Regions from separate parts of the Bacillus sp. NP247 genome, predicted to be linked through region 1. Evidence: a T-box and tRNA genes for the amino acid it is inferred to sense, from the RefSeq annotation. Region 1 holds a T-box; the other holds one or more tRNA genes.

Region 1 (15,859 bases):
GCTAGCGAAAGAAGAGAATCGTCAATATCAAGAGTGGGCTGAGACGAAGAAAAAAGGTCGTACAGCGAAGAAAACAGTGCGAAAAGAAATGGTACCAGATTGGCTTAAAGAAGAGTCGAAAGAAGAAGAGAAAGCACCTGTAAAAAATGACGTAAGTGCGAAAAAAGATGCAAGTACGTTAGAAGATGAACGGAAACGATTAGAAGAAGTATTGAAAAAATATAAGCGTGATTAATAAAAGAAAATGAACGCTCTTTGAGGTGAGAAAATGGAGCATATTCAAAATTCATTTACGAAATTAATGGAAAATAAAAACTTTAAAAATAGATATGAAGTCTTAAAGGCAGAAGTGATGGCGCACCCTCGTGTGAAAGAATTTATAGACGAACATAAAGGTGAAGTAACGACTTCTATGATTGAACGAAGTCTTGTGAAGTTATATGAATATATTGGACAAAGTGTAGGGTGTGCGGATTGTCCAGATTTAGGGTCATGTAAAAATATGCTACAAGGATATGAGCCGAAGCTCGTCATTCAAGGTAAGATGATTGATATTCAATACGATCGTTGTATTAGAAAAGTAGCATATGATGAGAGAAAGAAATATGAAAAACTCGTTCAAAGTGTATATATGCCAGTTGACATTTTGCAGGCAACTATGGAGAATTTAGACCCTTCAGATTTAGATGCACGTATTGATGCAATAGGTGCAACGAATGAATTTTTAAACACATACGAACCAGGTAAAAAAGCACAAGGTTTATATTTGTACGGTAAATTTGGTGTAGGGAAAACGTATCTTTTAGGGGCAATTGCAAATGAGCTTGCGCGAAAGAAAATTAGTTCGATGCTCGTATACTTCCCAGAATTTTTACGTGAAATCAAAAGTTCGATTCAAGATAATTCGATTAGCGGAAAGATTGATGCTGTCAAACGTGTACAAGTATTAATGTTAGATGATATCGGGGCAGAAGCGATGTCAAGTTTTGTACGTGATGATGTACTCGGTGCAATCTTGCAATTCCGTATGTTGGAAAACTTACCGACGTTCTTTACATCTAACTTTGATTTCAAACAGTTGGAACATCATTTAACGTATACACAGCGCGGTGAAGCAGAAGAGATGAAAGCGGCCCGTATTATGGAACGAATTAAATATTTAGCGAAGCCAATCCCAATTGGCGGGAAGAATCGTCGTAATAAGTAAAGAGCGAGCTGAGAAGCTTGCTCTTTTTTATCCCGCTATTGGCGGGCAGTAAGACTCCCACCTCAAAATTTGGCTGTAAAGCAAAGAAGTTAGGTGGGAGCCTTACTGCCCGTAAAAGCCCGATTGGTGCGGGCTAATAATCAGTGGAGGATGGACAAAACCTCCACTGATTAAAGTTTCACTTTATTTTAATCATTTTTTCAGAGTAGCTTGTATCATTTTTTTCTCCCTCCCTTAATATATATAAAATTAGCAAGCCATATCGAGTGGATGTTCTAACGATGGGAGATAGATTTCTACTAAGAGTGAACTTCCATAGATCGGACTCTTATAGGATTTGTAACGTATAGATGCAATCCTTTAGAGCGGGGATAAAAGGGGGGACAAAAGTGATTGAAATTTGCTTCGAAGAAAAAAATGATGCTGTGCACGTATACAGACAACTAACGAAAAGAACGGAATCCTTATATAAGGAAACAAGTGTATATTTAAACGAACAAAAGGTTATTATTCATATACCATTATGTGAATCGAATTATATTGAAAAGATTTTATTGCCAGTATTACTATATTTCATTATGAATGTGAAACAAAATGAATGGATTCATACCATTTTAAAGGAAAAGTTTTTTTATGAAGAACAAGAAGAGTGTCATCAAATATTGCATATGGCACATGAGATTTTAAAGGAAAGAAGAAAAGGAGTAGCTCGTGATTTAACACGCCAAAAATTTGAATCTTATATTGCGTCGTCTTTGAATGATTGGCTTTGTGATCCGCTCTCATTCTCATTTTCATCATACGTTCGTTTTCGTCTTCGTACATATAGGGAAATGGTAGGTGAGCTTGCTGAAGTTGCAATTGATGAGTATAAGATGGAGCAGGAATATCAGATGTTCATTGAGACACTTCGCCAACAAGTAAGGAGCCGGAAATCACGTTTGTCCTGTGTACATCTTGTTTTTGATGAAAGTTTTATTTTCTATGATGATAAAGGTAGACGTTTAAAACAGGAGAAATTGGTTCAATATATAGATGAAGAATTATTAAAGAAACAGGATGTATATATCGATACGAAAGTAATTGCACCACTTCTTTCTATTTCGCCGAAAAAGATTTATTTATATACGAAAGAACAAGATCATAATATGATTATTACTTTGCGAAATGTGTTTCAGGAACGAGTGCAACTACATGGATTACATGAATTTGAGCGCAACGTGAAAAATTTAAAAAATAAAGGTAACGCCCTTGATTTTCTAAGTTTTTGAGCATATAATTACCTACATAAATGAAATATATTGAAATGTCATGATGAGGACATGAGTAGTTTTCTACGATTTTCAGAGAGGGAAGCCTTAGGGTGTGAGCTTCCTAGTACGGGATTATTACTTACCACCTCTAAACTTTAGCAGTGAACGATTTTTCTAGTAATTGCTAACGGACAACACCGTTATGTTGAACTTGAGCAATTAACAATTATGTTAATTGGAACAAGGGTGGAACCACGAATTCAACACTCGTCCCTTTTTATGGGATGAGTGTTTTTTATTTTGAGAAAAAGAGGAGTGACCAGTGATGGCAGATGTAGTTAAAATTACTTTCCCTGATGGAGCTGTGAAGGAGTTTCCAAAAGGCGTAACAACTGAAGAAATCGCAGCTTCTATTAGCCCAGGCTTAAAGAAAAAAGCTGTGGCTGGAAAATTAAACAATGAGATGATCGATCTTGTTACACCAATCGAAGAAGATGGTGCAGTTTCTATTATTACATTAGATTCTGAAGATGGCTTATACATTCTACGCCATTCAACAGCCCACCTTTTAGCACAAGCGTTAAAACGTTTATATAAAGATGTTAAGCTTGAGCTTGGCATTGGCCCAGTAATCGAAAATGGCTTCTACTACGATATTGATATGGAAGAAGCAATTACAGTTGAAGACTTCAAGAAAATCGAAAAAGAAATGCAAAAAATTGTGAACGAGAACTTAGAAATCGTTCGTCATGAAGTACCGCGTGCAGAAGCACTTCGTCGCTTTGAAGAAATCGGCGATGAGTTAAAATTAGATTTAATTAATGATCTTCCAGAAGATGCAGTTATTTCAATTTACGAGCAAGGCGAATTCTTCGACCTTTGCCGTGGTGTTCACCTTCCATCTACAGGGAAAATTAAAGTGTTTAAATTATTAAGCGTTGCAGGGGCTTACTGGCGCGGCGATAGCAATAATAAAATGTTACAACGTATTTACGGTACTGCATTCGTTAAGAAAGCAGAATTAGATGAGCACTTACGTATGCTTGAAGAAGCGAAAGAGCGCGATCACCGTAAACTAGGTAAAGAGTTAAAACTATTTACTAATAGCCAAAAAGTAGGACAAGGTTTACCACTTTGGTTACCAAAAGGTGCAACAATTCGCCGTATTATCGAGCGTTACATCGTTGATAAAGAAGCAAGCTTAGGCTATGATCACGTATACACTCCAGTACTAGGAAGCAGAGAGCTTTATGAAACTTCTGGTCACTGGAACCATTACCGTGATGGCATGTTCCCATCAATGGAAATGGACAATGAAGAGTTAGTTCTTCGTCCAATGAACTGCCCTCACCATATGATGGTTTATAAAAATGATATTCACAGCTACCGTGAATTACCAATCCGTATTGCGGAACTTGGAACAATGCACCGCTATGAGATGTCTGGAGCATTATCTGGATTACAACGTGTACGCGGAATGACTTTAAACGATGCGCACATTTTCGTTCGTCCAGATCAAATTAAAGAAGAGTTAAAACGTGTTGTAAACTTAACTTTAGAAGTGTATAAAGATTTTGGTTTAGAAAACTATTCATTCCGTCTATCTTATCGTGACCCAGCAGATACTAAAAAGTATTATGCTGATGATGAGATGTGGGAAAAAGCACAAGGTATGTTAAAAGAAGCTATGGATGAAATGGGTCTTGATTACTATGAAGCTGAAGGTGAAGCGGCATTCTATGGTCCAAAACTTGACGTTCAAGTTCGTACTGCTCTTGGAAAAGACGAAACACTTTCAACTGTACAATTAGACTTCCTACTTCCAGAACGCTTTGAATTAGCTTACGTTGGTGAAGACGGTAAACAACATCGTCCAGTTGTAATTCACCGTGGTGTTGTATCAACTATGGAACGTTTCGTAGCCTTCTTAATTGAAGAATACAAAGGCGCATTCCCGACTTGGTTAGCTCCAGTTCAGGCGCAAGTAATTCCAGTTTCTCCGCAAGTACATTTAGACTATGCGAAGAAAGTACAAGATGAATTACGACGTGCTGGTATCCGTGTTGAATTAGACACTCGTGAAGAGAAAATTGGTTACAAAATCCGTGAAGCGCAAATGCAAAAGATTCCATACATGCTTGTAGTAGGTGACAATGAAGTTACTGAAAATGGCGTTAACGTACGTAAATATGGTGAACAAAAATCAGAAACAATCGCATTAGATGCGTTTGTTGACATGATTAAAGTAGAAGGAAAACGATAAGAAAGAGCCGCGGTATACCGCGGCTTTCTTATGTATTATAAAAAAGAAAATCTAGAAAAAATAACCAAGCAATACTTATCATAAAAAAGTATTGCAAGTATGCTAGTTGTTTGTTACAATATTTCTTGTTGTTAGTAAAACACATCGCGTCTTCTTGACAGACGTCATGTCCTATGATAAACTCATCAAGGATAATAGAATATGGTTTTGGAACAAGTAGAAGCACCCGCTTCTCACCTGATGGACGCATTCGCAGTTAGCAGGTAAATGTATTTCTTACTAGAGATATTACAAGTGTGGGTGCGTATGCCCGCACTTTTTTTGTTCGGGTTCTACAATTACAAAACGTATTCTAAGAAAACCTTGGAGGTGGCTTACTATTAGCAAGGATATGATGATTAACGAGCAAATTCGTGCACGTGAAGTACGCTTAGTTGGCGCAAACGGCGATCAACTTGGAATCAAGTCTCGTAATGACGCTTTAGACTTAGCTGCAAATCTTAATCTTGATTTAGTATTGGTTGCTCCAAATGCGAAACCACCAGTATGCCGCATTATGGACTACGGTAAATTCCGCTTTGAGCAACAGAAGAAAGAAAAAGAACAGCGCAAAAATCAAAAAGTAATTAGCATGAAAGAAGTTCGTTTAAGTCCAACAATTGATGAACATGACTTTAACACAAAACTTCGTAATGCTGTCAAGTTTTTAGAGAAAGGCGACAAGGTTAAAGCGTCAATTCGCTTTAAAGGACGTGCCATTACTCATAAAGAAATCGGTCAACGTGTTTTAGATCGCTTCTCAGAAGCTTGTGCTGAAGTTAGTACAATTGAATCTAAGCCTAAAATGGAAGGACGCAGTATGTTCTTAGTTTTAGCACCGAAAAACGATAAGTAATAGATAGAGGAGGAAATACCTATGCCTAAACAAAAAACTCATCGCGGCGCTGCAAAGCGTTTCAAAAAGACTGGATCTGGTAAACTGAAGCGTTCTCACGCTTACACAAGCCATTTATTCGCTAACAAATCTACAAAAGCTAAACGTAAACTACGTAAAGCTGGTGTAGTTAGCGCTGGTGACTTCAAACGCATTCGTCAAATGCTTGACAACTTAAAATAAGTTCGGCTGATATATAGAACAAACTAGGAGGTAATATTATGCCAAGAGTAAAAGGTGGTACAGTTACTCGTCAACGTCGTAAAAAAGTTATAAAATTAGCAAAAGGTTACTACGGTTCTAAGAGTACATTATTTAAGGTTGCTAACCAACAGGTTATGAAATCTCTAATGTATGCATTCCGTGACCGTCGTCAAAAGAAACGTGACTTCCGTAAATTATGGATTACACGTATCAACGCAGCAGCTCGTATGAATGGTCTTTCTTACAGCCGCTTAATGCACGGTTTAAAAAATGCTGGCATCGAAGTTAACCGCAAGATGCTTGCTGACTTAGCTGTTCATGACGAAAAAGCTTTCGCTGAATTAGCAACAGTTGCAAAAAACAACATTAACTAATTGTTTAAAACCTTAGAAGATCTTTCTTCTAAGGTTTTTTTATTTGTATTCATTATAACGATTCAATAACTTGTGAAATTTCCCGCTTAGTGTCATCACAATTAAATGAGTTATTTCTATCTAGTATATTAAGGTGTGCTTGTAAAAGCTTTTGTAACGATAACGAGGAGGCTTTTGCATGAAAGCAGGAAAGATTAACGGACGTGTCGTTATCGATATGACAAAATCAATATAAAAGCTATAGCGATATAAAAGAATGTATATATATAAAGTCAGGAGAATCCTCCTGACTTTTTTTATCCCGCTATTTGCGGGCAGTAAAACTCCCACCTCAAAATTCAGGTGGAGCAAAGAAGTTAGGTGGAAGCCCTGCTGCCTGTAAACGCCCGATTGGTGAGGGCTAATAATCAGTGGGGGATGAACAAAACCCCCACTGATTAAAGTTTCACTTTATTTGAACTCATTCGTGAGGAAGTGTACCTTTCCTAGTAGAAACGACACTGCTATAATGGAAAGATGATATGGAACTTTCATCAAGTGAACAATTTATGAGTGATGATTGAAACGTATTTGCAAATTAAGGACAAGCTATCTTTATAAAGATGTAGGTAGCTGACTTGTTAATTAGAAACGAAAAATAATAATGAACTTTGAGATGAAACAACATTGTTGCGGAAAATGCGATGTTGGAGGAGGATAATAGAATGGACTTACTACAACTATTTAAATTACAAAAAGAATTAGATGACCGTATTGTGAAAGAACATGACTTACAACCAAAGAAATTGTTAAAAGAAAAAATGTTAGCTCTTCTTGTAGAAATTGGAGAACTTGCAAATGAAACACGTTGTTTTAAATATTGGAGCAATAAACCAGCGTCAGAGCGTGAAGTAATATTAGAAGAATATGTAGATGGTTTACATTTTATTTTATCAATCGGAATCGATTTAGGAATTGATAAAAACTTCTTATTCTATAAATGTGCGCAAACGAATAAAACACAAGTGGAAATTTTCTTAGACACATATGCGAAAGTAATTCGTTTTACAGATCAACCTTCTATTACGAATTATATTGAACTATTTACAAGCTATCTTCGCCTTGGACAAGCGCTTGAATTTGAACAAGAAGAAATTGAAAAAGCATATTTAGATAAAAATGAAGTAAATCATCAGCGTCAAACACAAGGATACTAATTTAATTTTTGAATATTTCAATTTCCTTTTGTATAATAAAGTGACTGAAGAAAAAGGAGGGTGTTGGCAATGACAAAATTAGACGAGACATTGACAATGCTAAAAGAATTAACAGACGCACGCGGTATTGCGGGTAACGAGCGCGAACCACGTGAAGTAATGAAGAAATATATTGAGCCGTTTGCAGATGAACTTTCTACTGATAATTTAGGAAGTTTAGTTGCGAAAAAAGTTGGGGAAGAAAACGGCCCGAAAATTATGGTTGCAGGTCATTTAGATGAAGTTGGCTTTATGATTACGCAAATTGATGACAAAGGCTTCCTTCGTTTCCAAACGGTTGGTGGCTGGTGGTCGCAAGTTATGCTTGCACAGCGCGTGACAATTGTAACGCGTAAAGGAGATGTAACAGGTGTAATTGGTTCAAAACCACCGCACATCTTGCCTCCAGAAGCTCGTAAAAAGCCAGTTGATATTAAAGATATGTTCATCGATATTGGTGCTTCTAGCCAAGAAGAAGCAATGGAGTGGGGCGTAAGACCAGGAGATCAAGTTGTACCGTACTTTGAATTCCAAGTGATGAAGAATGAAAAAATGCTACTTGCAAAAGCATGGGATAACCGAATTGGTTGTGCAATTGCAATTGACGTATTAAAACAATTAAAAGATGAAAAGCATCCGAACGTTGTATACGGCGTTGGGACTGTACAAGAAGAAGTTGGTCTTCGTGGTGCGAAAACATCTGCAAACTACATTAAGCCAGATATCGCATTTGCAGTAGATGTAGGTATTGCTGGTGATACACCGGGTGTAACAGCCAAAGAAGCACAAAGTAAAATGGGCGATGGACCGCAGATCATTTTATATGATGCTTCTGTTATTGGTCATACAGGTTTACGTGATTTCGTTGTTGATGTTGCTGATGAATTACAAATTCCATATCAGTATGACTCTGTAGCAGGCGGGGGAACGGATGCAGGAGCAATTCACATTTCTGTAAATGGTATTCCGTCTATGGCAATTACGATTGCGACACGCTACATTCATTCTCATGCAGCGATGTTACATCGTGATGATTATGAAAACGCAGTGAAGTTAATTGTAGAAGTTATTAAACGTCTTGATAAAGAGGCTGTACATAACATTACATTTAATTAATAGAAAAAAGCGAAGGATAATTTCCTTCGCTTTTTCCATTTTTAAAACGGTCTTTCCAATCCTGCTGCAGTATGGGCTCCTAAAATAATTAAGCGAGTTAATTGCATTGCCATGAAATGCGGGGTATAAATCATGCCTCTTTTTAACCATGACATAATCATTCCGATATGAGCCCCTGTAACATAACTAATAAGAATGTCACGAGGAACCATGAGTTCTTCATCATCAGGCTGTGAAATAGATAAGCTTAATGTTAAATGTGTTTGGACTGTTTTCATCATTTTATAAGAGTAATTTCCAGCGGCTTTATCACCAAGCATAACGTTATAGAAGTTCACATTTTCTGCTATATGTTCAAATAGAGCTAAAAAGGTTGGATGTGGTGAGTCAAATGTGAGCTGAAAATCTTCTTTATTTCGTTTTTGTGGTTTAATTACTTCAGCTAGTTTTTCTAACATTTCTTCTATGCTTTTTTCTAATAAATCATATTTATCATGGTAATGGCTATAAAATGTAGCACGATTTACAGGAGCACGTTCCGCGATATGTTGCACAGTTACATTTTCAAAGCCCTTTTCGCCTACTAAAGCGACAAAAGCATCCTGTATGAGTTGTCTCGTTCGTTTTACACGTGGATCACTTGTATTTTTAATAGACATTTTTACTTCACCTCGTTTAATTTTTTTAACTTAAACAACACATGTATAGTGTCATGTTGTTTAAACAACATATAGGTTTAAATTGTTGGTTGTAGATTCGGGATAATTATTTATAATTATAAACGATAGTCCTTTAGAAATCAGCACCGCTAGGATGCAGACAAAGCATAGTTTGTGTCGTAAAAGGTGTGCTTTTTTTGTTTAAAGGTTAATATAATTAACAATTAAACAATATAAACAATAAGGATGTAAATAGTTTAGAAAAAAATTATATGCGATATAAGGAGAGGAATGCAATGAATCAGTTTCGAAGAATGGTAATTATCAACATTATCACATTAATTGTATTAGTTGGCGGCGGTATTGGCGGTTATTACTATTACAATCAAACAGAAAACTATTTAAAAACAGAAAATGCAAAGATTGACGGGAAAGTAATCCCAATTGCATCACCAGCAGCAGGTAAATTAACAGACTGGAAAGCTGAAGTCGGAAAAAACTACAATGAGAACGATAAATTAGGTGCGGTTACTGTAGCAGGAGCAAATGGTGAGCAAACAGTAGATGTAACAATTCCGCAAAATGCAACAGTTGTACAATCAAACGCAACAACAAATGCGTTCGTTGGAGCAGGAAGTCCAATTGCTTACGCATTTGATATGAACAATTTATGGGTAACAGCAAATATTGAAGAAACAAATATTGATGATGTTCAAAAAGGCCAAACAGTAGATGTGTATGTAGATGCATATCCAGATACAACATTGACAGGAAAAGTGGAACAAGTTGGATTAACAACAGCGAATACATTCTCGATGTTACCATCAAGTAACGCAACAGCGAACTATACGAAAGTAAAGCAAGTTGTACCAGTTAAAATTTCTTTAGATCATAGTAAATCAGTAAATATTGTTCCTGGAATGAATGTGTCAGTTCGTATTCATAAGTAAGGGGGAGATGAGATGTCCTCAATTGCAATTGTAGGATATGCACTATTTTGTATAATCGTCTTCTTCCTTGTAAATCGTCTTTTACGAAAGAAAAAAACGAATGTGGGAGAAGAACAAGTCCCAGCCGTAAGTAAGATAGAAGTAAGTCAAGCAGAAACAGTAGAGAAAGAACTTGAACAAAAACAAGAAACAGAAGCTTCTAACGTAGTGGAATTAGAAACAGGGAAGCAAGAGCAAGTAAAACAGGAAAAAGAAATGCTGAAGAGACAATTGCCGGTAGAGAATGTGAATGTAAAAGCAGTTGTAGCTGTATTAATTCTTGGTATGTTCGTTTCTATTTTAAACCAAACGATCATTAATGTTGCACTGCCTCCATTAATGAACGAATTTAACGTATCAACTTCAACAGCACAATGGTTAATTACAGGCTTCATGCTTGTAAACGGAATTTTAGTACCGATTAGTGCATTTTTAGTTTCACGGTTTACGTATCGTAAATTATTCATAGCAGCAATGTTATTCTTCACTGTAGGATCTATCATTTGTGCTACATCAGGAAACTTCACAATGATGATGACGGGCCGCGTTATTCAAGCGGTTGGTGCAGGTATTTTAATGCCAGTTGGTATGAATATCTTCATGACATTATTCCCTCCTAATAAGCGCGGAGCAGCTATGGGACTACTTGGGGTAGCGATGATTTTAGCACCAGCTATCGGACCAACTGTAACAGGTTGGGTAATTGAAAACTATAGCTGGAACTTAATGTTCTATGGGATGTTTGTTGTTGGTTTAATTATTACGTTCTTATCTTTAAAATTCTTTACACTAGCTCAGCCAGTGTCTAAAACAAAGTTAGATGTATTCGGTGTTATTAGTTCAAGTATTGGACTAGGTAGCTTACTGTACGGATTTAGTGAGGCTGGAAATAATGGCTGGACTAGTGCAGAAGTTGTTATAACACTTATCATCGGTGTCATTGGTTTAGCTGTATTTATTTGGAGAGAGTTAACAACGGACAATAAAATGCTTGATTTACAAGTATTTAAATATCCAACGTTCACTTTCACATTAGTAATTAACGCAATCGTAACGATGGCATTATTCGGAGGTATGTTATTACTTCCAGTATACTTGCAAAACATTCGCGGTTTTACACCGATGGAATCAGGTTTATTATTACTTCCAGGATCATTAATTATGGGGATTATGGGACCAGTTGCAGGTAAACTATTTGATAAGTATGGTATTCGTCCGTTAGCAATTGTTGGATTAGCCATTACAACATTTGCGACATATAAATTTACAACGTTATCGATGGATACACCTTATAGCGTTATTATGACGGATTATATTATACGCTCAATTGGTATGTCATTCATTATGATGCCAATTATGACAGCTGGTATGAACGCGTTACCGATGAAATTAATTTCTCACGGTACAGCAACGCAAAATACGTCAAGGCAAGTAGCTGGTTCAATTGGAACAGCAATATTAATTACACTTATGACGCAACAAACTACTGCTCACGTAGCAGATTACGGCAATATGTTAACAACGTCAAACCCAATTTTAGTTGATAAAGTACACGGTATGGGCCAAAGCTTAGCGGCATTAGCCGGGTCAGTTCAAGCTGGAGATGCGATGAGCACGCAACTATTATTCGGACAAATTTCAAAGCTATCTGCAATTAACGGTATTAACGATGCCTTCTTAATTGCAACAATATTAGCCGGTATTGCTTGGGTGTTATCGTTCTTCTTACCATCAGGCAATAAACGAAATAAAAAAGCAGGGAATTAATTTCCCTGCTTTTTTATTTAGTTAGATATAAAAGGTGATAAGCAGTCAAAGAGCAAAATCCCGTTATAAACAAGATTATCCCCATAGAACGAATATGTGTGAATTGTCTCCCGCTTACAATAGCTAATAGTCCGGCTAAAGGGAAGAAGCTCCAATATAAAGTTCCTGAAATTGGGAGCATCCGCTCTAAATCTATTCCATAGCCTATACAAATGATAGGAACAACGATAAGCAATATACTAATCAATCCCGCTATAAAGGTAAGTAATTTTCGGTATTTAATTCCGGCAGCAATTAAAAAAATGCCAACGATGACTTCACATAGCATCAAAGTAGGGCCTAAGATAATCCAAACTAACAATCCGGTAACTTCCATGTGTAATAACTCCTTAACGAATGAAATATGAATCAGGCATAGACATGAGCTGATAACAAATAGCTGCGAACAGTCCTACCGAGAAAATAATGAATCCCATATTACGTATACTTTTAATTTTTGAACGTGCCCCATTAATCCCTGCTAATAAACCAGCTAGAGAGAAAAGCATCCAATATAGAACCGCTGGAATATGAAGAACATCCTCTCCGTTTATACCTTTGTTCAAAAAAATAAAAGGTATTATAACGAATGAGCAGCAAATAATCCCCATTAAAATAGCAAGGAATTTACGATGAATAATTCCGGTTACCACTAAAAAAATACCACCAGCAATTCCGCACAACATGAGAAGTGGCATGAAAAGCATCCAAATAATACTGAACATATGTAAACTCCTTTTATGTTAATTAAGTAATATTTTACTACATGAGGTTTATTTTGGATATTATTAATGAATGTGAATAATTTGATAGAAATGAGTAGTAAAGATACGAATGATCGAAAAGTGTTAAGAGAAGAAGAGTTTGAAGTTGTTATAAAAGAATGAAAGAGGTATCGGGATGATACCTCTTTTTTACGTTGAAAAGGCGATTATATTAGTCAAAATATGTAATAGTATAGCTGGAATAATAGATTTAGTTTGTTTGTACAATAAACAAGCAAATATTCCCGTCATAAATGCGCTAACCATAATTCCCACAGAGTACGTATGAGCAATCCCGAAAATTAAACTTGAGAGAATTACAGCTGGCCAAAAGGTAAACTTCTCTTCGAAAAAACGAAGAAGAATACCTCTGCATACAAGCTCTTCAAAAATAGGTGCAAAAATCCCACCAGCTAGAAGTAAGAGAAGTGGATAGTGCTCTAGTGTTGAAAGTTGCAATGCATCAGACTGTTCTTGTACGGATGAAGGGAATAATTTATCTAATACAAACATATCTACAAACAAGGTGAGTACATAATAAATGAGAACATAGATGTACATCTGAAAAGATTTTAAAACTCGAAAATCAAATATAGGTAATACTAGTTCTTTCAGTGGTTTATATTTCATGATATATACGATTAGTAAAAGTAGGGCAACTAATTCATAACTTACATTTTTTATAGATTCAAGCAAAGGTTTATTTGTATCTGGGTTAATGTATCCATATAACTCAATAGGTAAAAATGTAAAGAGTATATTTATTAATGAGAGACACGGAAAGAGAATGAATAAAACTCCAAGAAATTGTAACCATGACATGGAGTTTTTCTGTTCGTGTGGAATCTGTGCAGCGGGTTGCATATGTTCAAATCACCTCTTTATATTTATATATAAAATTATAGTTGATTTGAATTTGGAATGTTACGTTTAAATATTACATACAAGATTAAAATTTGAAATATTTCGTGTCTTTTTAGGGGAAAATAATAAAAGAGGTATCACTCTGTAGTGATGCCTCTTTCTCATTGGTAACTATGTTCTGTTTTGTTATTCGATTTCGATTGCTCTATTTGCAATTCACGCTCTACCAATCGATCTAACTGCTGCATTGCTTTTAGTGCTTTTTCATAAGAAATCGTTCTATAATGGTGTGCTCCGCCTGGTTCTTCATCGGCTTCATCGGCCCACTTAATAACGTTTTGTAGAGGTGTTCTTTCAAGCGTTTGTTCTAGTAGGAAAGAATCAGTGTGCAGAAGAATTGCAACAGAAATTTCTTTTGCTAGTTTCGGGTGTTCCCCTAATCTAATAAGCAATTTATGAGCTCTTTCCGCTCCTTTAATCGCATGTATATCATTCTTTTTATACAAGTCATAGTCCCATTCTCCCTCACTGTACCATGTGTGATGTCCGATATCATGAAGGAAACCAGCCTTTGTCGCAGCATCGACTGAGGCGTGATGCTTTTTAGCTAAGTGAAACGCATGGTAAGCGACAGCAATCGCGTGGACCATTCCAGAACGGTTTACATATTTTTGTGTAATGTGATGTTTAAAAATTTGTTCAAGCGTAATACGGTGCATAAAACATTCACTCCTTTTATCCATTGATGTATATGAAGAAAATCAATCGGTTTAAATGTATTTTGAACATTGTACTCCATCAATTAGCTTTTAGTAAAGTAGAAATGTTTAGGAGAAGAAAAATTTTATCCCGCATTAACGGGCAGTAAAACTCCCACCTCAAAATTCGGCTAGAGCAAAGAAGTTAGGTGGGAGATAAACTGCCCGTAAACGCCCGATTGGTTCAACTAATAATCAGCGGGGGATGAACAAAACCCCCACTGATTAAAGTTTCACTTTATAGAAATAAAAGGTCACCTTAGTTTTTCTCTAAGGTGACCTTTTATTGTTTATTTTTTTAATCCTTGCTCCAGTGTTCCTAACATTTCGTGTTTTTCATTTTCATCAGCATTTTTCCAAATGACTTCAAATAAAACGCCAAGACCTGGAAGCATTTTTTCTTCACCGCTTTGAATTGCATCGACAATCGTTTCTTGTAATTGGTCTTGTGAATTTCCAGATACATTCGCTAATACAGCGCCGCGTAAATTAAAACTCATTATCTTCACCTCTTCTTCAGAATTGAAACTGACGTTAGTTTTTGTTCTTTTTTATGTAAATATGTATGAAAAATAGGCTATAATGATAAGACAAGAAGAGAGGGAAATACATATTATGAAAAACATTGATTCAGTACAAAACCCGCGTGTGAAGCAGTGGAAAAAGCTGCAGACGAAAAAAGAGCGCGATAAAAAAGGTTTATTTTTTGTAGAAGGATTCCATTTAGTAGAGGAAGCGTTAAAGGCGGGAGTTGTAACAGAACTTATCGTTTCAGATCAGACAGATCTTCCGAAAGATTGGACAGTTAATGATGTTGAAATGTATATCGTGCCTGAAGCAATTGTAAAAGTACTTCGCGAAACAGAAACAACGCAAGGCGTATTTGCTGTTTGTGAGAAACATGAGAAAGAAGTAGCTCTTACTGATGGGAAATTTCTTTTATTAGACGGCCTTCAAGACCCAGGTAATTTGGGAACGATTATTCGTACAGCTGATGCAGCTGGTATTCATGCCGTTGTGCTTGGAGAAGGGTGCGTTGATGTTTATAATAGTAAAGTACTACGCTCTACACAAGGTTCTATTTTCCACTTACCGGTTGTAAAAGGGAACTTAGAAGAGTGGGTAGACAAGTTAAAAGAAAATAACGTCCCTGTATATGGAACAGCTCTTGAAAATGGAGTTCCGCACGTTGAAGTAACACCGGCCGGAAGTTTTGCATTAATTGTAGGAAATGAAGGAAGCGGCGTACGCCAAGAAATTCTTGCAAAGACTGATCAAAACTTGTATATTCCGATTTATGGTGGGGCAGAATCATTAAATGTTGCGGTTGCAGCAGGGATTTTAACGTATTATTTACAAAGCCCAGTTGCGAACAAATAAAAAACTTCTTATAATAAGTTGAAGTATATGTTCGTAATGAACATACAATAAAA
Region 2 (15,859 bases), 1.0 Mb from region 1:
TAAAAGTAGCTTCATTCCAAATCCGATAAAGTAATACTTTAATTAGTGGGGTTTTCTGTCCATCTCTCCCTATCCACTTGTCAATTTTAGATGTTCTTTTTCGACACAAAAATCCCCCTTTAGATACAATATCTAAAGGGGGGAAAATTCGTAAATTTATTTTAAAGCTACAACTATATCTATTAACCTACCAAGCTCCTACTCAACCGTAACAGACTTAGCTAAGTTACGTGGCTTATCAACGTCACACTCGCGGTGAAGTGCTGCGTAGTATGAGATTAATTGGAATGGAATAACTGCGATTAGCGGTGCTAATGCTTCATGTACAGCTGGTAATACGAAGCTGTCTTCTTCCATTTCTAAGCCTTTCATTGAGATGATACATGGGTTAGCTCCGCGTGCTACTACTTCTTTCACATTACCACGAATTCCAAGGTTTACGTGCTCTTGTGTAGCAAGGGCGATAACTGGTGTACCATTTTCGATTAAGGCAATTGTACCGTGTTTTAATTCTCCTCCAGCAAATCCTTCTGCTTGGATATAAGAGATTTCTTTTAGTTTTAACGCACCTTCTAAACCTACGAAGAAGTCTACACTACGTCCGATGAAGAAGCAGTTGCGTGTTGTTGATAAAAATTGTTTTGCTAATGCATCCATTTCTTCTTTTTGATCACAAAGTACTACCATTGCGTTTGCTACAAGCCCTAGTTCGTGAGTTAAATCGAAATCAAGAATTTCACCTTTAGCTTTGGCAATGTCAGCTGCTAAGATTGAAAGTACTGCAAGTTGTGCTGTGTAAGCTTTCGTTGATGCAACTGCGATTTCTGGTCCTGCGTATAGCGGAAGTGTATAATCAGCTTCACGAGAAAGCGTAGAACCAGGTACGTTTGTAATTGTTAATGCTTTATGGCCCATTTCATTTGTTTGCACAAGTACTGCACGGCTATCAGCTGTTTCACCACTTTGTGAAATATAAATGAAGAATGGTCTTTCTGTTAATAATGGCATGTTGTAAGAGAATTCACTTGCTACGTGTACTTCAACTGGTAATTTCGCGAACTTCTCAATGAATTGCTTTCCAACAAGACCTGCATGATAACTTGTTCCGCATGCAATGATATAAATACGATCGCTATCTAAAATTGCGTTACGGATATCTTCATCCAGTTCAATCTCGCCATTTTCACCTTGGTACTTTTGAATAATATTACGGATTACAAGTGGTTGCTCATCGATTTCTTTTAGCATGAAATGAGGATACGTTCCTTTTTCAATATCACTTGCGTCTAATTCCGCTGTAAACGGTGCACGTTCAATCGTTTCACCTTGTAAGTTTTTAATTGTAATGCTTTCTTTTGTTACGATTACGATTTCTTTATCCATTAACTCGATAAATTGATCTGTAACTTGTAACATCGCCATAGCGTCGCTCGCCACAACATTAAAGTTGTCACCAACACCTACTAATAGCGGGCTTTTGTTTTTAGCAACATAAATCATGTTTGGATTTTCAGCATCAAGTAGTCCGATTGCGTAAGAACCATGTAAAAGAGATAACGTGTTACGGAACGCTTCTTCTACACTTAGTCCTGTGCTTACTTGTTGTTCCATAAGTTGCACGATAACCTCTGTATCTGTCTCACTTACGAACGTTACATCTTGTAAATATTCTTTTTTCACTAATTCATAGTTTTCAATTACACCGTTATGAACTAGCGTAAAGCGTTTTGATGTACTTTGATGCGGATGCGCGTTTACTTTGCTTGGAACACCGTGTGTAGCCCAGCGTGTGTGACCGATTCCCACGTTTGCTGCTACATTCTCCTCTACGACTTCGCGAAGTTTTGCAATACGGCCTTTTTCTTTGTATACAACAACACCGTTCTCTGCTTGTACTGCAATACCTGCTGAATCATATCCACGATATTCTAGCTTTTCTAAACCTTTTAATAAAATTTCCTTTGCATCTTGCTCTCCAATAAATCCTACAATTCCACACATGTTTAGTCGCCGTTACAAATGCTTACACTGCTCTGCGAACATGTAACGACATAGTCCGATACCATTTTTATTTGTACTAAAAAACGGATTACATATTGCTAGCCCTGTAAGCTTGTAACGGCTTTCACCTTCCTCTCGATTGGGTTAAAGTCCGTATATACTTATACAGCTAGTATTCATCCGTTCCTTTTCTCTCATCACACTTTCACCTTTGTCCACTAAGTCACCTTAATGTTTTAAGTAAAAGCTTGCGGTTGTGATGAACAACCGGGAGTTATCCGCCGAAATCTCGATAAAACTCCTCCTCGTCAACTACACTACTTGTAGCTCTGGCGCTTTTATAATTTACAATATTTACTTTGAGAAAAAGAACAAGACCATCTTATAACAAACAATATAAACCGTCAATGAAATTTTTTTCATTGTCTATAAAACATATGAAAAAGGAGCACTTCTTGTGCTCCTTTTAAAACAAATCCAGTAAATTATTCAGCTCCAACTTCAGCTTTCACAACTTCTACAATACGGTGCACATAAGCATCACAAATTTCTTGTGTCGGTGCTTCTGCCATTACACGAATAAGTGGCTCCGTTCCAGATGGACGAACAAGAATACGACCCTCGCCGTTCATTTCTTCCTCTACAACTTGAATAATTTCTTTAATTTTTTCATTTTCTAATGCTAGTTTTTTATCTGTTACACGAACGTTTACTAGTAATTGTGGGAATTTTGTCATCTCACTTGCAAGCTCAGATAATGGCTTTTTCGTCATTTTCATGATGTTTACAAGTTGAAGAGCACTTAACATTCCATCACCAGTTGTAATGTAATCAAGTAAGATAATGTGACCTGATTGTTCTCCACCCAGGTTATATCCACCACGTTTCATTTCTTCCATTACGTATCGGTCACCAACTGCTGTTTTATCACTTGTAATACTGTTTGCTTCAAGTGCTTTGTAGAAACCTAAGTTACTCATAACTGTTGAAACAACTGTATTATGTTTTAATTGACCAGTTTCTTTCATATACTTCGCGCAAATAAACATAATTTGATCGCCATCAACGATGTTTCCTTTTTCATCTACAGCGATTAATCGGTCGCCATCACCATCAAAAGCAAGTCCGATATCAGCACCTTTTTCTTTTACTAATTCAGCTAAGACTTCTGGATGTGTAGATCCGACGCCTTCGTTAATATTCATACCGTTTGGAGAAGTTCCCATCGTTGAAATATCAGCTTCTAAGTCTGCAAATAAGTATGGAGCTAAAGAAGAAGTCGCACCGTGTGCGCAATCTAAAGCGATATGTAAACCAGAGAAATCTTCCTCTACAGTTTGTTTAATGTATTGTAAATATTTTTGTCCACCTTCAAAGTAATCGCTCACTTGACCAAGGTTAGTACCTGTTGGACGTGGTAACTCGTCAACTTCTTTGTCTAATAATGCTTCAATTTCTGCTTCTTGCTCATCTGTTAATTTGAAACCATCTGAACCGAAGAACTTAATTCCATTATCTTGTACTGGATTATGAGATGCAGAAATCATAACACCCGCTTGTGCATCTAAAGCTTTTGTTAAATAAGCCACACCTGGTGTAGAAATAACACCAAGACGCATTACTTCTGCTCCAGTTGATAATAGACCTGCTACTAAAGCTCCTTCTAACATATGTCCAGATATACGTGTATCACGGCCAATAATTACTTTTGGACGATCTGTATCTTTTGTTAATACATAGCCGCCAAAACGTCCAATTTTGAATGCTAATTCAGGTGTTAATTCCTTATTTGCAACCCCGCGTACTCCGTCTGTACCAAAATATTTACCCATTATTATTCGCTCCTTTTTCGTGCTCTTTTTGATTATCTACTGTTGGTTCTTGGCCATTTTCTTTATCTTTTTCTTTTTCTTTATCTTTTTCTTTTTCCTGATCCTTTTCTGGATTGGTTTCAGGATTTTTTGGTTTGTCAGTTTGATTTTCTTGATTGTTTTTTGAATCTGGTTGTTCAATATTACCCTGTACTTCTTTATCTGGTTTTTCTTTCTTCACAATTGTGACTTTAGCACTTTTTTGTTTTGCTTCTATCGAAATATTACCAGGACCGCTCACTTGAATAGAAACATCCTTCGTCCCCGGAGATACATTTTGCAGATTAATCGCAGCTGTTATTTGAGCAGCTGTTATTTTATCTACTATACTTGCTTCTCCTGAAATATCAACGCTTATCTTTCCATCTTGTGGCGAAAGTAGCTGAGCAGTAACATCATTCGGAATTCCATTTTTTTGAATCGGGATACCATCAATAGTTTTACTTTTCGTTTGTTTTACCTTTTGTACCCCTACGGAAACCTTCACTTGATTTGGTTTTGCACTTGTTACACCTTTTGGCAATAAAACAGAGGCATCGAATGTTGTAGAATCCGTCAATTGACTAAGATCTACCTCGACCCCCTCTATAGATTGTATATTATCCAAAATGTCTTTTGGACCTGCTATCGTTACTTCTTTTGGTTCAACACTAATACTTGTAACAGCTAAACCTTCTGGTAAATTCCCTTTTTTCGTATATGTTAAAGGAACTGTTTTTTCGACGTTATTTGCTGTAGCTTGCGTTGCTACATTCAACGTTACACTAATTTTAGATGGATTTGTTCTTACATTTAAGCGTTTTCCTTCTTTATTGTATAATGTAACTTCTGGTGTTTTTGTAACAGTTTTATTAACACCTTTTAAATCGATATATGCCTTAGCAGATGAAATACTTTCTATTTCTTCTTTCGTCCCAACTACCTCAACAGTATCAGGCTTAATAACTGATTTTTCAAGAGTAGCACCCGCTGGCATCTGATCTTCATTTGATAATTTCAAGTCTACATGAACATACTTTTTCGCTTTTTCATGCAGAGTGACTTTAATTGTTGCTGGCTGGACTGTTCCTTTCACATCATCTGGAAGCCCATTCGCTTTTAAAGAAACTTCATAAGTTCCTTTTTGACTATCTCGCAAGTCAACTGATATATCAAATTGTTTTTTTGCTTTTGCTGTAGCAACTGCTGATTTTGGGCCTTCCAACTTCACCTTGACTCCACCTGCTGGAATACCACTTACAATATATTTCTCTTCATCATACTTAAGGGTAATAGGATAATCAGTTAATGTTTCTTTCGTTTCATTTACGAAAGGTAATATACTCGATGTCGTATTTTTTTCAGTTAAAGTTGCTGACATAAAAAGCATACACGCCAATAGTAATGAGATTCCTTTTAAAAACCAATGATTCTCCATTAACTTATCCATGACGCTTTCTCCTCCAATTCCATAAAGACGAAGAAGTCGTTTTTTCGTTCCCACTAAATTCTGTTAACAACATATCCTTCAGCTGTTCTGTCTTCAAATCACGATGTAACTCACCGTTTTTCGTTAAAGAAATTTGACCCGTTTCTTCCGACACAACTACTGTAATACTATCAGTAACTTCACTAACTCCCATTGCAGCGCGATGCCTTGTTCCTAACTCCTTAGAAATGAACGGACTTTCTGATAGCGGAAGATAACATGCTGCTGCTTTAATTGTACTTCCCTGCATAATTACTGCTCCATCATGAAGAGGCGTATTAGGGATAAAAATATTAATGAGTAATTCTGATGACACATTTGCGTTCAGCGGAATACCCGTTTCCACATAGTCACCCATCCCAGTCTCTTTTGACAACGTAATTAATGCACCAATTCTACGTTTCCCCATATATTCCGTTGCTTTCGCTATCGCTGTTGCAACAATTTCAGGTTCATCGTCCTCGTGAGTTCCCACACGCGAAAACAAGCTACCTCGTCCTAGCTGCTCAAGTGCTCTTCGTAATTCTGGCTGAAAGATAATAATAACGGCCAAGAATCCCCACGTTAATACTTGTTCTGTTAGCCAGTATAGCGTGTGCAATTCAAGTAAAATACTAATCATCCGGACGACAATAATAACTGTAATACCTTTTAAAAGTTGAACAGCCTTCGTGCCCCGGATTATAAGAATTAGCTTATATATAATAAACCATACAACAGCAATATCTAATGCCGTACTAAGATATTTCAAAATGGTCGTATCTTCAAAAGGCATGCTAACCCTTCCTCCTACTTACGAGCAATTCTATCCATATATTGAAATATTATTTTATGCTCTATCTGTATGTATTTCCAACAACTAGTTAATTATACCATACATGAAACAAACGACAATTACAAACGCCCCCTTAGCTTAAATTGGTAAGATGTCAAACTTTCTTATCCTACAGTGTAATATAAATTATTATACGCCTATTTTCCAATAAAAAAAGCAACTTCACAGTTGCTTTTCTTACATTTATTTCAGTTTTTCACCGAATAAAGAACCCATTAAAGCAACCGCTGTTGTTGCTGTTCTGTTTCTCTCATCTAAAATTGTATTTACTTCAACAAATTCAGCAGATGTAACAATATCAGCTTCTGCTAACATCTCCATCGCTAAGTGGCTTTCACGATAAGATAGACCACCAATTACAGGTGTTCCAACTCCTGGTGCGTCATGAGGATCAAGCCCATCTAAATCTAATGATAAATGAACACCATCAGTATGAGATAAATACGCAATTGTTTCTTCCATAACAGCCGTCATACCCATACGATCAATTTCATGCATTGAGAATACTTTAATGCCTTCATCGCGAATAAAGTCTTTTTCTCCTTCATCTAATGCACGTGCACCGATAATTACAACGTTCTCTTTCTTCACCTTTGGATATGACCCGTATAAGTCTACAAGTGAAGAATGTCCATATCCTAAACTTGCAGCAAGTGACATACCGTGAATATTTCCAGATGGTGAAGTCTCTTCTGTATTTAAATCACCATGTGCATCATACCAAATAACACCTAAATTTTTATAATGTTTCGCTACACCAGCTAGCGTACCGATAGCAATACTATGGTCACCGCCTAATACAAGTGGAAAACGACCTTCTTCTATAATATGATCAACCTTAGTCGCTAGTTCATTACATACAGTTGCAACTTGTGCAAGGTTTCTTAACTTTGTATTTTCATCTACTTCTTTTTCTCTCTCTATACATATATCTCCCATATCTTTTACGTCATATCCAATTTGTTCAATTCTTTCAACTACCCCTGCATAACGGATCGCGCTTGGTCCCATATCAACCCCGCGACGCATCTGTCCTAAATCCATTGGAACGCCAATAACTGAGATTTCTTTTTTCATAGATAGTATCCCCCTTTTATGCCTTCACTAAATATTTTAAATCTTTTATATAGTCTGACTCAACTCGACATTTTTCTGCATGGATATACATTTTATTCACTTATATTTACGTTGGACTCCCAATTTTAAAACTGTTCTATGTATAAAGTTAACTTAATGAACCGACTAACTTTTCTATCAGCTAATATTTTTATCAGTGCTTTTCTCCATCACTACCTATAATTACACAAAATATCCTCAAATAAATGGATAAAAAAACACTTCTATATTTAGAAACGTTTTTCTGATGCTAGTTTCCACACTGCTGCAATATTTCTTGCTGCCATTTCGATATTCTCTTCTGCCGCTTTATATGCTTCTTCTAATGTCATTGGACTAGCCGTAATACTAAACACTGCATCAATTCCCTTTTCATAAATAATTGTATAATTCGGAGATACAGATCCACCAATAGCAATTACCGGAATATGACGACGTTTCGCCCGCTTCGCGACACCAACAGGAGCTTTTCCATATGCTGTTTGTTCATCTATTCTTCCCTCACCAGTTACAATAAGATCAGCACCCTCTATACACTTATCAAAATTTGTATAATCTAATACAATTTCAATCCCTTTTCTTAGCTGTCCCTTTAGTACTGCAACGACAGCGGCTCCCGTTCCTCCAGCTGCCCCCGCACCTGGTATTTCAGATACATCAAAAGACACATGTTGTTTAAGTATATTAGCATAATGTTTTAAATTCTCATCTAGCTCTTTCATCATCTCTACATTCGCACCTTTTTGTCTCGCAAATACAAAAGATGCCCCGCTCGGTCCAACTAACGGGTTATCTACATCACATGCCGCTTCTAATTTTATATCCTCCAGGCGTGAATCAATCCTAGAAAGGTCAACAGTGGTTATCAAATGCAATGTCCCTCCAGAGGGTTCTATTACCTCACCTTTCCTATTTATAAATCTTGCGCCTAAGGCAGATAGCATACCAGCCCCACCATCATTTGTAGCACTTCCTCCAAGCCCTAAAATAATGTGTTTAGTTCCTTGATCTAATGCATGTAATATAACTTCGCCTGTCCCTTTTGTCGTTGTAATAAGTGGGTTTCTCTTTTCAATTGGAACGTGTTGTAACCCCGATGCTGCTGCCATTTCAATAAATGCCGTCTTCTTATCCTTAGACATACCATAAAAAGCTTGCACGCTCTCTCCAAGCGGCCCTGTCACATTAAGTGATATAATTCTCCCCATTGTAGCACCAACAAGAGATTCAACCGTTCCTTCGCCCCCATCTCCAATTGGTACTTTAACATACTCTGCTTTAGGAAAAATTGCTGCAAAGCCTCTTTCAATAGCTTCACATACCTCTATAGCTTTCAGGCTTTCTTTATATGAATCCGATGCAATAACAACCTTCATAGTTACCTCCTCCTTATTCAATCCTTTTTTTTATTTTAAACGATATACGGAAAAGTTGCCTTTTCGAGTGGAATTTAAACACAAAAAAAGCTCACATCATTTGATGTAAGCTTTCCCTATTTATATGGAGCCTAGCGGGATCGAACCGCTGACCTCCTGCGTGCAAGGCAGGCGCTCTCCCAGCTGAGCTAAGGCCCCGTAGTAATAAAGCGGAAGACGGGATTCGAACCCGCGACCCCAACCTTGGCAAGGTTGTATTCTACCACTGAACTACTTCCGCGAAAATGGTGAGCCATGAAGGATTCGAACCTTCGACCCTCTGATTAAAAGTCAGATGCTCTACCAACTGAGCTAATGGCTCGTAAATGGCTGGGCTAGCTGGATTCGAACCAGCGCATGACGGAGTCAAAGTCCGTTGCCTTACCGCTTGGCTATAGCCCATTAATATTTACTAGTATGGTTATCTTCTCAAAAAAATAAACCCTCTCAGGTTATTTTAAAGAAAATGGTGGAGGGGGGCAGATTCGAACTGCCGAACCCGAAGGAGCGGATTTACAGTCCGCCGCGTTTAGCCACTTCGCTACCCCTCCGACATTTAAACATATATGGTGGAGGATGACGGGATCGAACCGCCGACCCCCTGCTTGTAAGGCAGGTGCTCTCCCAGCTGAGCTAATCCTCCAAAAGTGGTGACCCGTACGGGATTCGAACCCGTGTTACCGCCGTGAAAGGGCGGTGTCTTAACCACTTGACCAACGGGCCAAAAAAATTCAAAAATTTTCCCAAGCTTCCAACCGGGCTTGAACCGGTGACCTCTTCCTTACCATGGAAGTACTCTACCAGCTGAGCTATGGAAGCATAATGGCTCCGCAGGTAGGAATCGAACCTACGACCGATCGGTTAACAGCCGATAGCTCTACCGCTGAGCTACTGCGGAATAATATAAGCCTGGCAACGTCCTACTCTCACAGGGACAAGGTCCCAACTACCATCGGCGCTAGAGAGCTTAACTTCCGTGTTCGGTATGGGAACGGGTGTGACCTCTCTGCCATCATTACCAGACTTTTATCATTATGTACATTCTTTTCAGAATGTCAAAAGGAATTTTAAATATATATTCCTTCAAAACTAGATAACATTTGCTTCATATTATATGGTTAAGTCCTCGATCTATTAGTATTCGTCAGCTCCACATGTCACCATGCTTCCACCTCGAACCTATCAACCTGATCATCTTTCAGGGATCTTACTAGCTTACGCTATGGGAAATCTCATCTTGAGGGGGGCTTCATGCTTAGATGCTTTCAGCACTTATCCCTTCCGCACATAGCTACCCAGCTATGCCCTTGGCAGAACAACTGGTACACCAGCGGTGCGTCCATCCCGGTCCTCTCGTACTAAGGACAGCTCCTCTCAAATTTCCTACGCCCACGACGGATAGGGACCGAACTGTCTCACGACGTTCTGAACCCAGCTCGCGTACCGCTTTAATGGGCGAACAGCCCAACCCTTGGGACCGACTACAGCCCCAGGATGCGATGAGCCGACATCGAGGTGCCAAACCTCCCCGTCGATGTGGACTCTTGGGGGAGATAAGCCTGTTATCCCCGGGGTAGCTTTTATCCGTTGAGCGATGGCCCTTCCATGCGGAACCACCGGATCACTAAGCCCGACTTTCGTCCCTGCTCGACTTGTAGGTCTCGCAGTCAAGCTCCCTTATGCCTTTGCACTCTACGAATGATTTCCAACCATTCTGAGGGAACCTTTGGGCGCCTCCGTTACACTTTAGGAGGCGACCGCCCCAGTCAAACTGCCCACCTGACACTGTCTCCCGGGTCGATAAGACCCGTAGGTTAGAATTTCAATACAGTCAGGGCGGTATCCCACCAGCGCCTCCACCGAAGCTAGCGCTCCGGTTTCAATGGCTCCCGCCTATCCTGTACAAACTGTACCAAAATTCAATATCAGGCTACAGTAAAGCTCCACGGGGTCTTTCCGTCCTGTCGCGGGTAACCTGCATCTTCACAGGTACTATAATTTCACCGAGTCTCTGGTTGAGACAGTGCCCAAATCGTTACACCTTTCGTGCGGGTCGGAACTTACCCGACAAGGAATTTCGCTACCTTAGGACCGTTATAGTTACGGCCGCCGTTTACTGGGGCTTCAGTTCAGAGCTTCGCTTACGCTAACCCCTCTCCTTAACCTTCCAGCACCGGGCAGGTGTCAGCCCCTATACTTCGCCTTACGGCTTCGCAGAGACCTGTGTTTTTGCTAAACAGTCGCTTGGGCCTATTCACTGCGGCTTTCCGTTAAGAAAGCACCCCTTCTCCCGAAGTTACGGGGTCATTTTGCCGAGTTCCTTAACCAGAGTTCTCTCGCACACCTTAGGATTCTCTCCTCGCCTACCTGTGTCGGTTTGCGGTACAGGCACCTTTTATCTCGCTAGAAGCTTTTCTTGGCAGCGGGGAATCAAAGACTTCGCTCCATAAGGAGCTTCCCCATCACAGCTCAGCCTTCACGATAAGCGGATTTGCCTACTTATCAGCCTAACTGCTTGGACGTGCACAACCAATCGCACGCTTCTTCTATCCTTCTGCGTCCCTCCATTGCTCAAACGATAAAGAGGTGGTACAGGAATATCAACCTGTTGTCCATCGCCTACGCCTGTCGGCCTCGGCTTAGGTCCTGACTAACCCTGAGCGGACGAGCCTTCCTCAGGAAACCTTAGGCATTCGGTGGACGGGATTCTCACCCGTCTTTCGCTACTCATACCGGCATTCTCACTTCTAAGCGCTCCACCAGTCCTTCCGGTCTGACTTCACTGCACTTAGAACGCTCCCCTACCACTGATACCATTGGTATCAATTCGCAGCTTCGGTGGTGTATTTAGCCCCGGTACATTTTCGGCGCAGAGTCACTCGACTAGTGAGCTATTACGCACTCTTTAAATGGTGGCTGCTTCTGAGCCAACATCCTAGTTGTCTAAGCAACTCCACATCCTTTTCCACTTAATACACACTTTGGGACCTTAGCTGGCGATCTGGGCTGTTTCCCTCTTGACTACGGATCTTATCACTCGCAGTCTGACTCCTAAGGATAAGTCATTGGCATTCGGAGTTTGACTGAATTCGGTAATCCGATGAGGACCCCTAGTTCAATCAGTGCTCTACCTCCAAGACTCTTACACTTAAGGCTAGCCCTAAAGCTATTTCGGGGAGAACCAGCTATCTCCAGGTTCGATTGGAATTTCTCCGCTACCCACACCTCATCCCCGCACTTTTCAACGTGCGTGGGTTCGGGCCTCCATTCAGTGTTACCTGAACTTCACCCTGGACATGGGTAGATCACCTGGTTTCGGGTCTACGACCACGTACTAAACGCCCTATTCAGACTCGCTTTCGCTGCGGCTCCGCCTCTTCAGCTTAACCTCGCACGGGATCGTAACTCGCCGGTTCATTCTACAAAAGGCACGCCATCACCCATTAACGGGCTCTGACTATTTGTAGGCACACGGTTTCAGGATCTCTTTCACTCCCCTTCCGGGGTGCTTTTCACCTTTCCCTCACGGTACTGGTTCACTATCGATCACTAGGGAGTATTTAGCCTTGGGAGATGGTCCTCCCAGATTCCGACGGAATTTCACGTGTTCCGCCGTACTCAGGATACATTCAAGAGAGAACGAAGTTTCGACTACGGGGTTGTTACCCTCTGTGACGGACCTTTCCAGGTCGCTTCGTCTACCTCGTTCCTTTGTAACTCCGTATAGAATGTCCTACAACCCCAAGAGGCAAGCCTCTTGGTTTGGGCTAGATTCCGTTTCGCTCGCCGCTACTCAGGAAATCGCATTTGCTTTCTCTTCCTCCAGGTACTTAGATGTTTCAGTTCCCTGGGTCTGTCTTCCATACCCTATGTATTCAGGTAAGGATACCATACCATTACGTATAGTGGGTTTCCCCATTCGGAAATCTTCGGATCAAAGCTTACTTACAGCTCCCCGAAGCATATCGGCGTTAGTCCCGTCCTTCATCGACTCCTAATGTCAAGGCATCCACCGTGCGCCCTTTCTAACTTAACCAAACTAAAATTAAAAAAATATGAGCTACACTGTTATCTAGTTTTCAAAGAACATACATTTAAACTTGAGAGATAGTTCTCTCAAAACTGAACGAAACGAAACAAGTCAACGTTTATTGATGAACTGCGTTCATCAATTCTCCATAGAAAGGAGGTGATCCAGCCGCACCTTCCGATACGGCTACCTTGTTACGACTTCACCCCAATCATCTGTCCCACCTTAGGCGGCTGGCTCCATAAAGGTTACCCCACCGACTTCGGGTGTTACAAACTCTCGTGGTGTGACGGGCGGTGTGTACAAGGCCCGGGAACGTATTCACCGCGGCATGCTGATCCGCGATTACTAGCGATTCCAGCTTCATGTAGGCGAGTTGCAGCCTACAATCCGAACTGAGAACGGTTTTATGAGATTAGCTCCACCTCGCGGTCTTGCAGCTCTTTGTACCGTCCATTGTAGCACGTGTGTAGCCCAGGTCATAAGGGGCATGATGATTTGACGTCATCCCCACCTTCCTCCGGTTTGTCACCGGCAGTCACCTTAGAGTGCCCAACTTAATGATGGCAACTAAGATCAAGGGTTGCGCTCGTTGCGGGACTTAACCCAACATCTCACGACACGAGCTGACGACAACCATGCACCACCTGTCACTCTGCTCCCGAAGGAGAAGCTCTATCTCTAGAGTTTTCAGAGGATGTCAAGACCTGGTAAGGTTCTTCGCGTTGCTTCGAATTAAACCACATGCTCCACCGCTTGTGCGGGCCCCCGTCAATTCCTTTGAGTTTCAGCCTTGCGGCCGTACTCCCCAGGCGGAGTGCTTAATGCGTTAACTTCAGCACTAAAGGGCGGAAACCCTCTAACACTTAGCACTCATCGTTTACGGCGTGGACTACCAGGGTATCTAATCCTGTTTGCTCCCCACGCTTTCGCGCCTCAGTGTCAGTTACAGACCAGAAAGTCGCCTTCGCCACTGGTGTTCCTCCATATCTCTACGCATTTCACCGCTACACATGGAATTCCACTTTCCTCTTCTGCACTCAAGTCTCCCAGTTTCCAATGACCCTCCACGGTTGAGCCGTGGGCTTTCACATCAGACTTAAGAAACCACCTGCGCGCGCTTTACGCCCAATAATTCCGGATAACGCTTGCCACCTACGTATTACCGCGGCTGCTGGCACGTAGTTAGCCGTGGCTTTCTGGTTAGGTACCGTCAAGGTGCCAGCTTATTCAACTAGCACTTGTTCTTCCCTAACAACAGAGTTTTACGACCCGAAAGCCTTCATCACTCACGCGGCGTTGCTCCGTCAGACTTTCGTCCATTGCGGAAGATTCCCTACTGCTGCCTCCCGTAGGAGTCTGGGCCGTGTCTCAGTCCCAGTGTGGCCGATCACCCTCTCAGGTCGGCTACGCATCGTTGCCTTGGTGAGCCGTTACCTCACCAACTAGCTAATGCGACGCGGGTCCATCCATAAGTGACAGCCGAAGCCGCCTTTCAATTTCGAACCATGCAGTTCAAAATATTATCCGGTATTAGCCCCGGTTTCCCGGAGTTATCCCAGTCTTATGGGCAGGTTACCCACGTGTTACTCACCCGTCCGCCGCTAACTTCATAAGAGCAAGCTCTTAATCCATTCGCTCGACTTGCATGTATTAGGCACGCCGCCAGCGTTCATCCTGAGCCAGGATCAAACTCTCCAATAAAGTTAGTTTGTCTAGCATCTAAAAATAAAAATTGACGTTCACGTTGTTTGTTTCGTTCAGTTTTCAAAGAACTTCTTTGTCGCTCATTTGCGACTTCCTTATGTTAACATCTTCATTTTTCGATGTCAACTAAGTTTTTCAATTTCTTTTTTGCCGTTTTCTGCGTTTCTGCATCAGCGACGTTTATTAATTTATCATATACTTACTCCTAACGTCAATAATTTTAATAAAAAAATCTTTTTCTTACATAACGAATACATTCTTCCCTATTAGCAACCCTCCGAAATAAACAAAAAATGATTTTATACCTTTCTTCCATCGCCTTTTTTACAACGCTATGTATACGCTCATCTTCAAAATCAAATAAAAGTTCCTCTAACTCTCTCTTCAGTATGTATTCCATTTCTTTTCTTTCTTCCTTCGTCAACATAATCCCAAGCAAATTATCACCCCAATAACTCCTTACATTTATCGATAAACGCCCCACTCATTTTCAAATATCAATAATGTATCATCAAAAAACAAAATTCTATCACTCATTATATCCACCACTTACGATATTAATCCCTTGTTCTCTTTTTTTAATTTAAAGCATATATGTAACTGAAAAGGATTGGACAAAGGGGCGTAATATTATGTTTTTCTTTTTTATTACGAGTAAAAGAACATTTAAACACATTAGCTTAATAGTCGTACTTTCCTTATTTACAGCATGGCTACTCTTTTTAAAAACATATTCACATGAATCTGCTTTTTCAACTGCTACCGGCCCTAAGGTGATTTACAAAGGGGACACTGCAAAAAAACAAGTTGCATTCACGTTTGACATTAGTTGGGGAGACCAAAAAGCTATTCCAATCCTTAATACACTCAAAGAAAGAGAAATTAAGAATGCAACCTTCTTTCTCTCTGCTGCATGGGCTGAAAGACACCCTGATATTGTCGAACGCATCATGAAAGATGGACATGAAATTGGTAGTATGGGCTATAATTACACATCCTACACTTCATTAGAAGCAAATGAAATAAGACGAGATCTTTTGCGGGCACAAGATGTTTTTACGAAACTTGGCGTAAAACAAGTCAAGCTATTACGTCCACCTAGTGGCGATTTTAACAAAACGACTCTTAAAATAGCGGAATCACTCGGATACACCCTCGTTCATTGGAGTAACAATTCAAATGACTGGAAAAATCCCGGCGTAAATAAAATCGTTTCCACGGTCTCTAGCAATTTAAAGGGTGGAGATATTGTCCTATTACATGCTTCTGATTCTGCCCTTCAAACAAATAAGGCTTTACCATTACTCTTACAAAAATTAAAGAGCGACGGATATGAACAAACATCTGTATCACAACTTATTTCCAACACAAGTACAAAAAGTGAAGATATTAAATAGTTCCTTTCTACACGATTCT

Evidence for each region. The T-box of region 1 lies ahead of thrS (threonine--tRNA ligase). A T-box ahead of a tRNA ligase gene usually reads a tRNA of that ligase, here a tRNA-Thr.
Region 2: it encodes a tRNA-Thr, which carries the amino acid that the T-box ahead of thrS (threonine--tRNA ligase) is inferred to sense. The anticodon was not compared.

What each region holds. Positions count from the first base shown of each region.
Region 1 covers NZ_CP076653.1:1,796,055-1,811,913, reverse strand. Annotated here, with positions in the region: gene KPL75_RS09525 (replication initiation and membrane attachment family protein) at 1-235, shown strand, start outside; gene dnaI (primosomal protein DnaI) at 269-1,207, shown strand; gene ytxC (putative sporulation protein YtxC) at 1,597-2,478, shown strand; T-box leader at 2,510-2,738, shown strand; gene thrS (threonine--tRNA ligase) at 2,786-4,723, shown strand; ribosomal protein L20 leader region at 4,932-5,051, shown strand; gene infC (translation initiation factor IF-3) at 5,115-5,618, shown strand; gene rpmI (50S ribosomal protein L35) at 5,640-5,840, shown strand; gene rplT (50S ribosomal protein L20) at 5,879-6,235, shown strand; gene KPL75_RS09490 (dUTP diphosphatase) at 6,940-7,431, shown strand; gene KPL75_RS09485 (M42 family metallopeptidase) at 7,501-8,586, shown strand; gene KPL75_RS09480 (TetR/AcrR family transcriptional regulator) at 8,628-9,245, opposite strand; gene KPL75_RS09475 (HlyD family secretion protein) at 9,542-10,195, shown strand; gene KPL75_RS09470 (DHA2 family efflux MFS transporter permease subunit) at 10,208-12,001, shown strand; gene KPL75_RS09465 (ammonia permease) at 12,015-12,377, opposite strand; gene KPL75_RS09460 (ammonia permease) at 12,391-12,765, opposite strand; gene KPL75_RS09455 (CPBP family intramembrane glutamic endopeptidase) at 12,955-13,668, opposite strand; gene KPL75_RS09450 (HD domain-containing protein) at 13,830-14,387, opposite strand; gene sspI (small acid-soluble spore protein SspI) at 14,717-14,926, opposite strand; gene KPL75_RS09440 (TrmH family RNA methyltransferase) at 15,009-15,806, shown strand.
Region 2 covers NZ_CP076653.1:2,820,629-2,836,487, reverse strand. Annotated here, with positions in the region: gene glmS (glutamine--fructose-6-phosphate transaminase (isomerizing)) at 199-2,001, opposite strand; partial or broken gene KPL75_RS15000 (hypothetical protein) at 2,014-2,199, opposite strand; gene glmM (phosphoglucosamine mutase) at 2,487-3,833, opposite strand; gene KPL75_RS14990 (CdaR family protein) at 3,826-5,301, opposite strand; gene cdaA (diadenylate cyclase CdaA) at 5,294-6,115, opposite strand; gene rocF (arginase) at 6,359-7,252, opposite strand; gene KPL75_RS14975 (glycerate kinase) at 7,522-8,667, opposite strand; tRNA gene KPL75_RS14970 (tRNA-Ala) at 8,793-8,865, opposite strand; tRNA gene KPL75_RS14965 (tRNA-Gly) at 8,876-8,947, opposite strand; tRNA gene KPL75_RS14960 (tRNA-Lys) at 8,953-9,028, opposite strand; tRNA gene KPL75_RS14955 (tRNA-Gln) at 9,034-9,108, opposite strand; tRNA gene KPL75_RS14950 (tRNA-Tyr) at 9,174-9,257, opposite strand; tRNA gene KPL75_RS14945 (tRNA-Val) at 9,274-9,349, opposite strand; tRNA gene KPL75_RS14940 (tRNA-Glu) at 9,355-9,429, opposite strand; tRNA gene KPL75_RS14935 (tRNA-Thr) at 9,453-9,525, opposite strand; tRNA gene KPL75_RS14930 (tRNA-Asn) at 9,530-9,604, opposite strand; rRNA gene rrf (5S ribosomal RNA) at 9,614-9,729, opposite strand; rRNA gene KPL75_RS14920 (23S ribosomal RNA) at 9,821-12,742, opposite strand; rRNA gene KPL75_RS14915 (16S ribosomal RNA) at 12,889-14,440, opposite strand; gene KPL75_RS14910 (hypothetical protein) at 14,664-14,882, opposite strand; gene pdaB (polysaccharide deacetylase family sporulation protein PdaB) at 15,076-15,840, shown strand.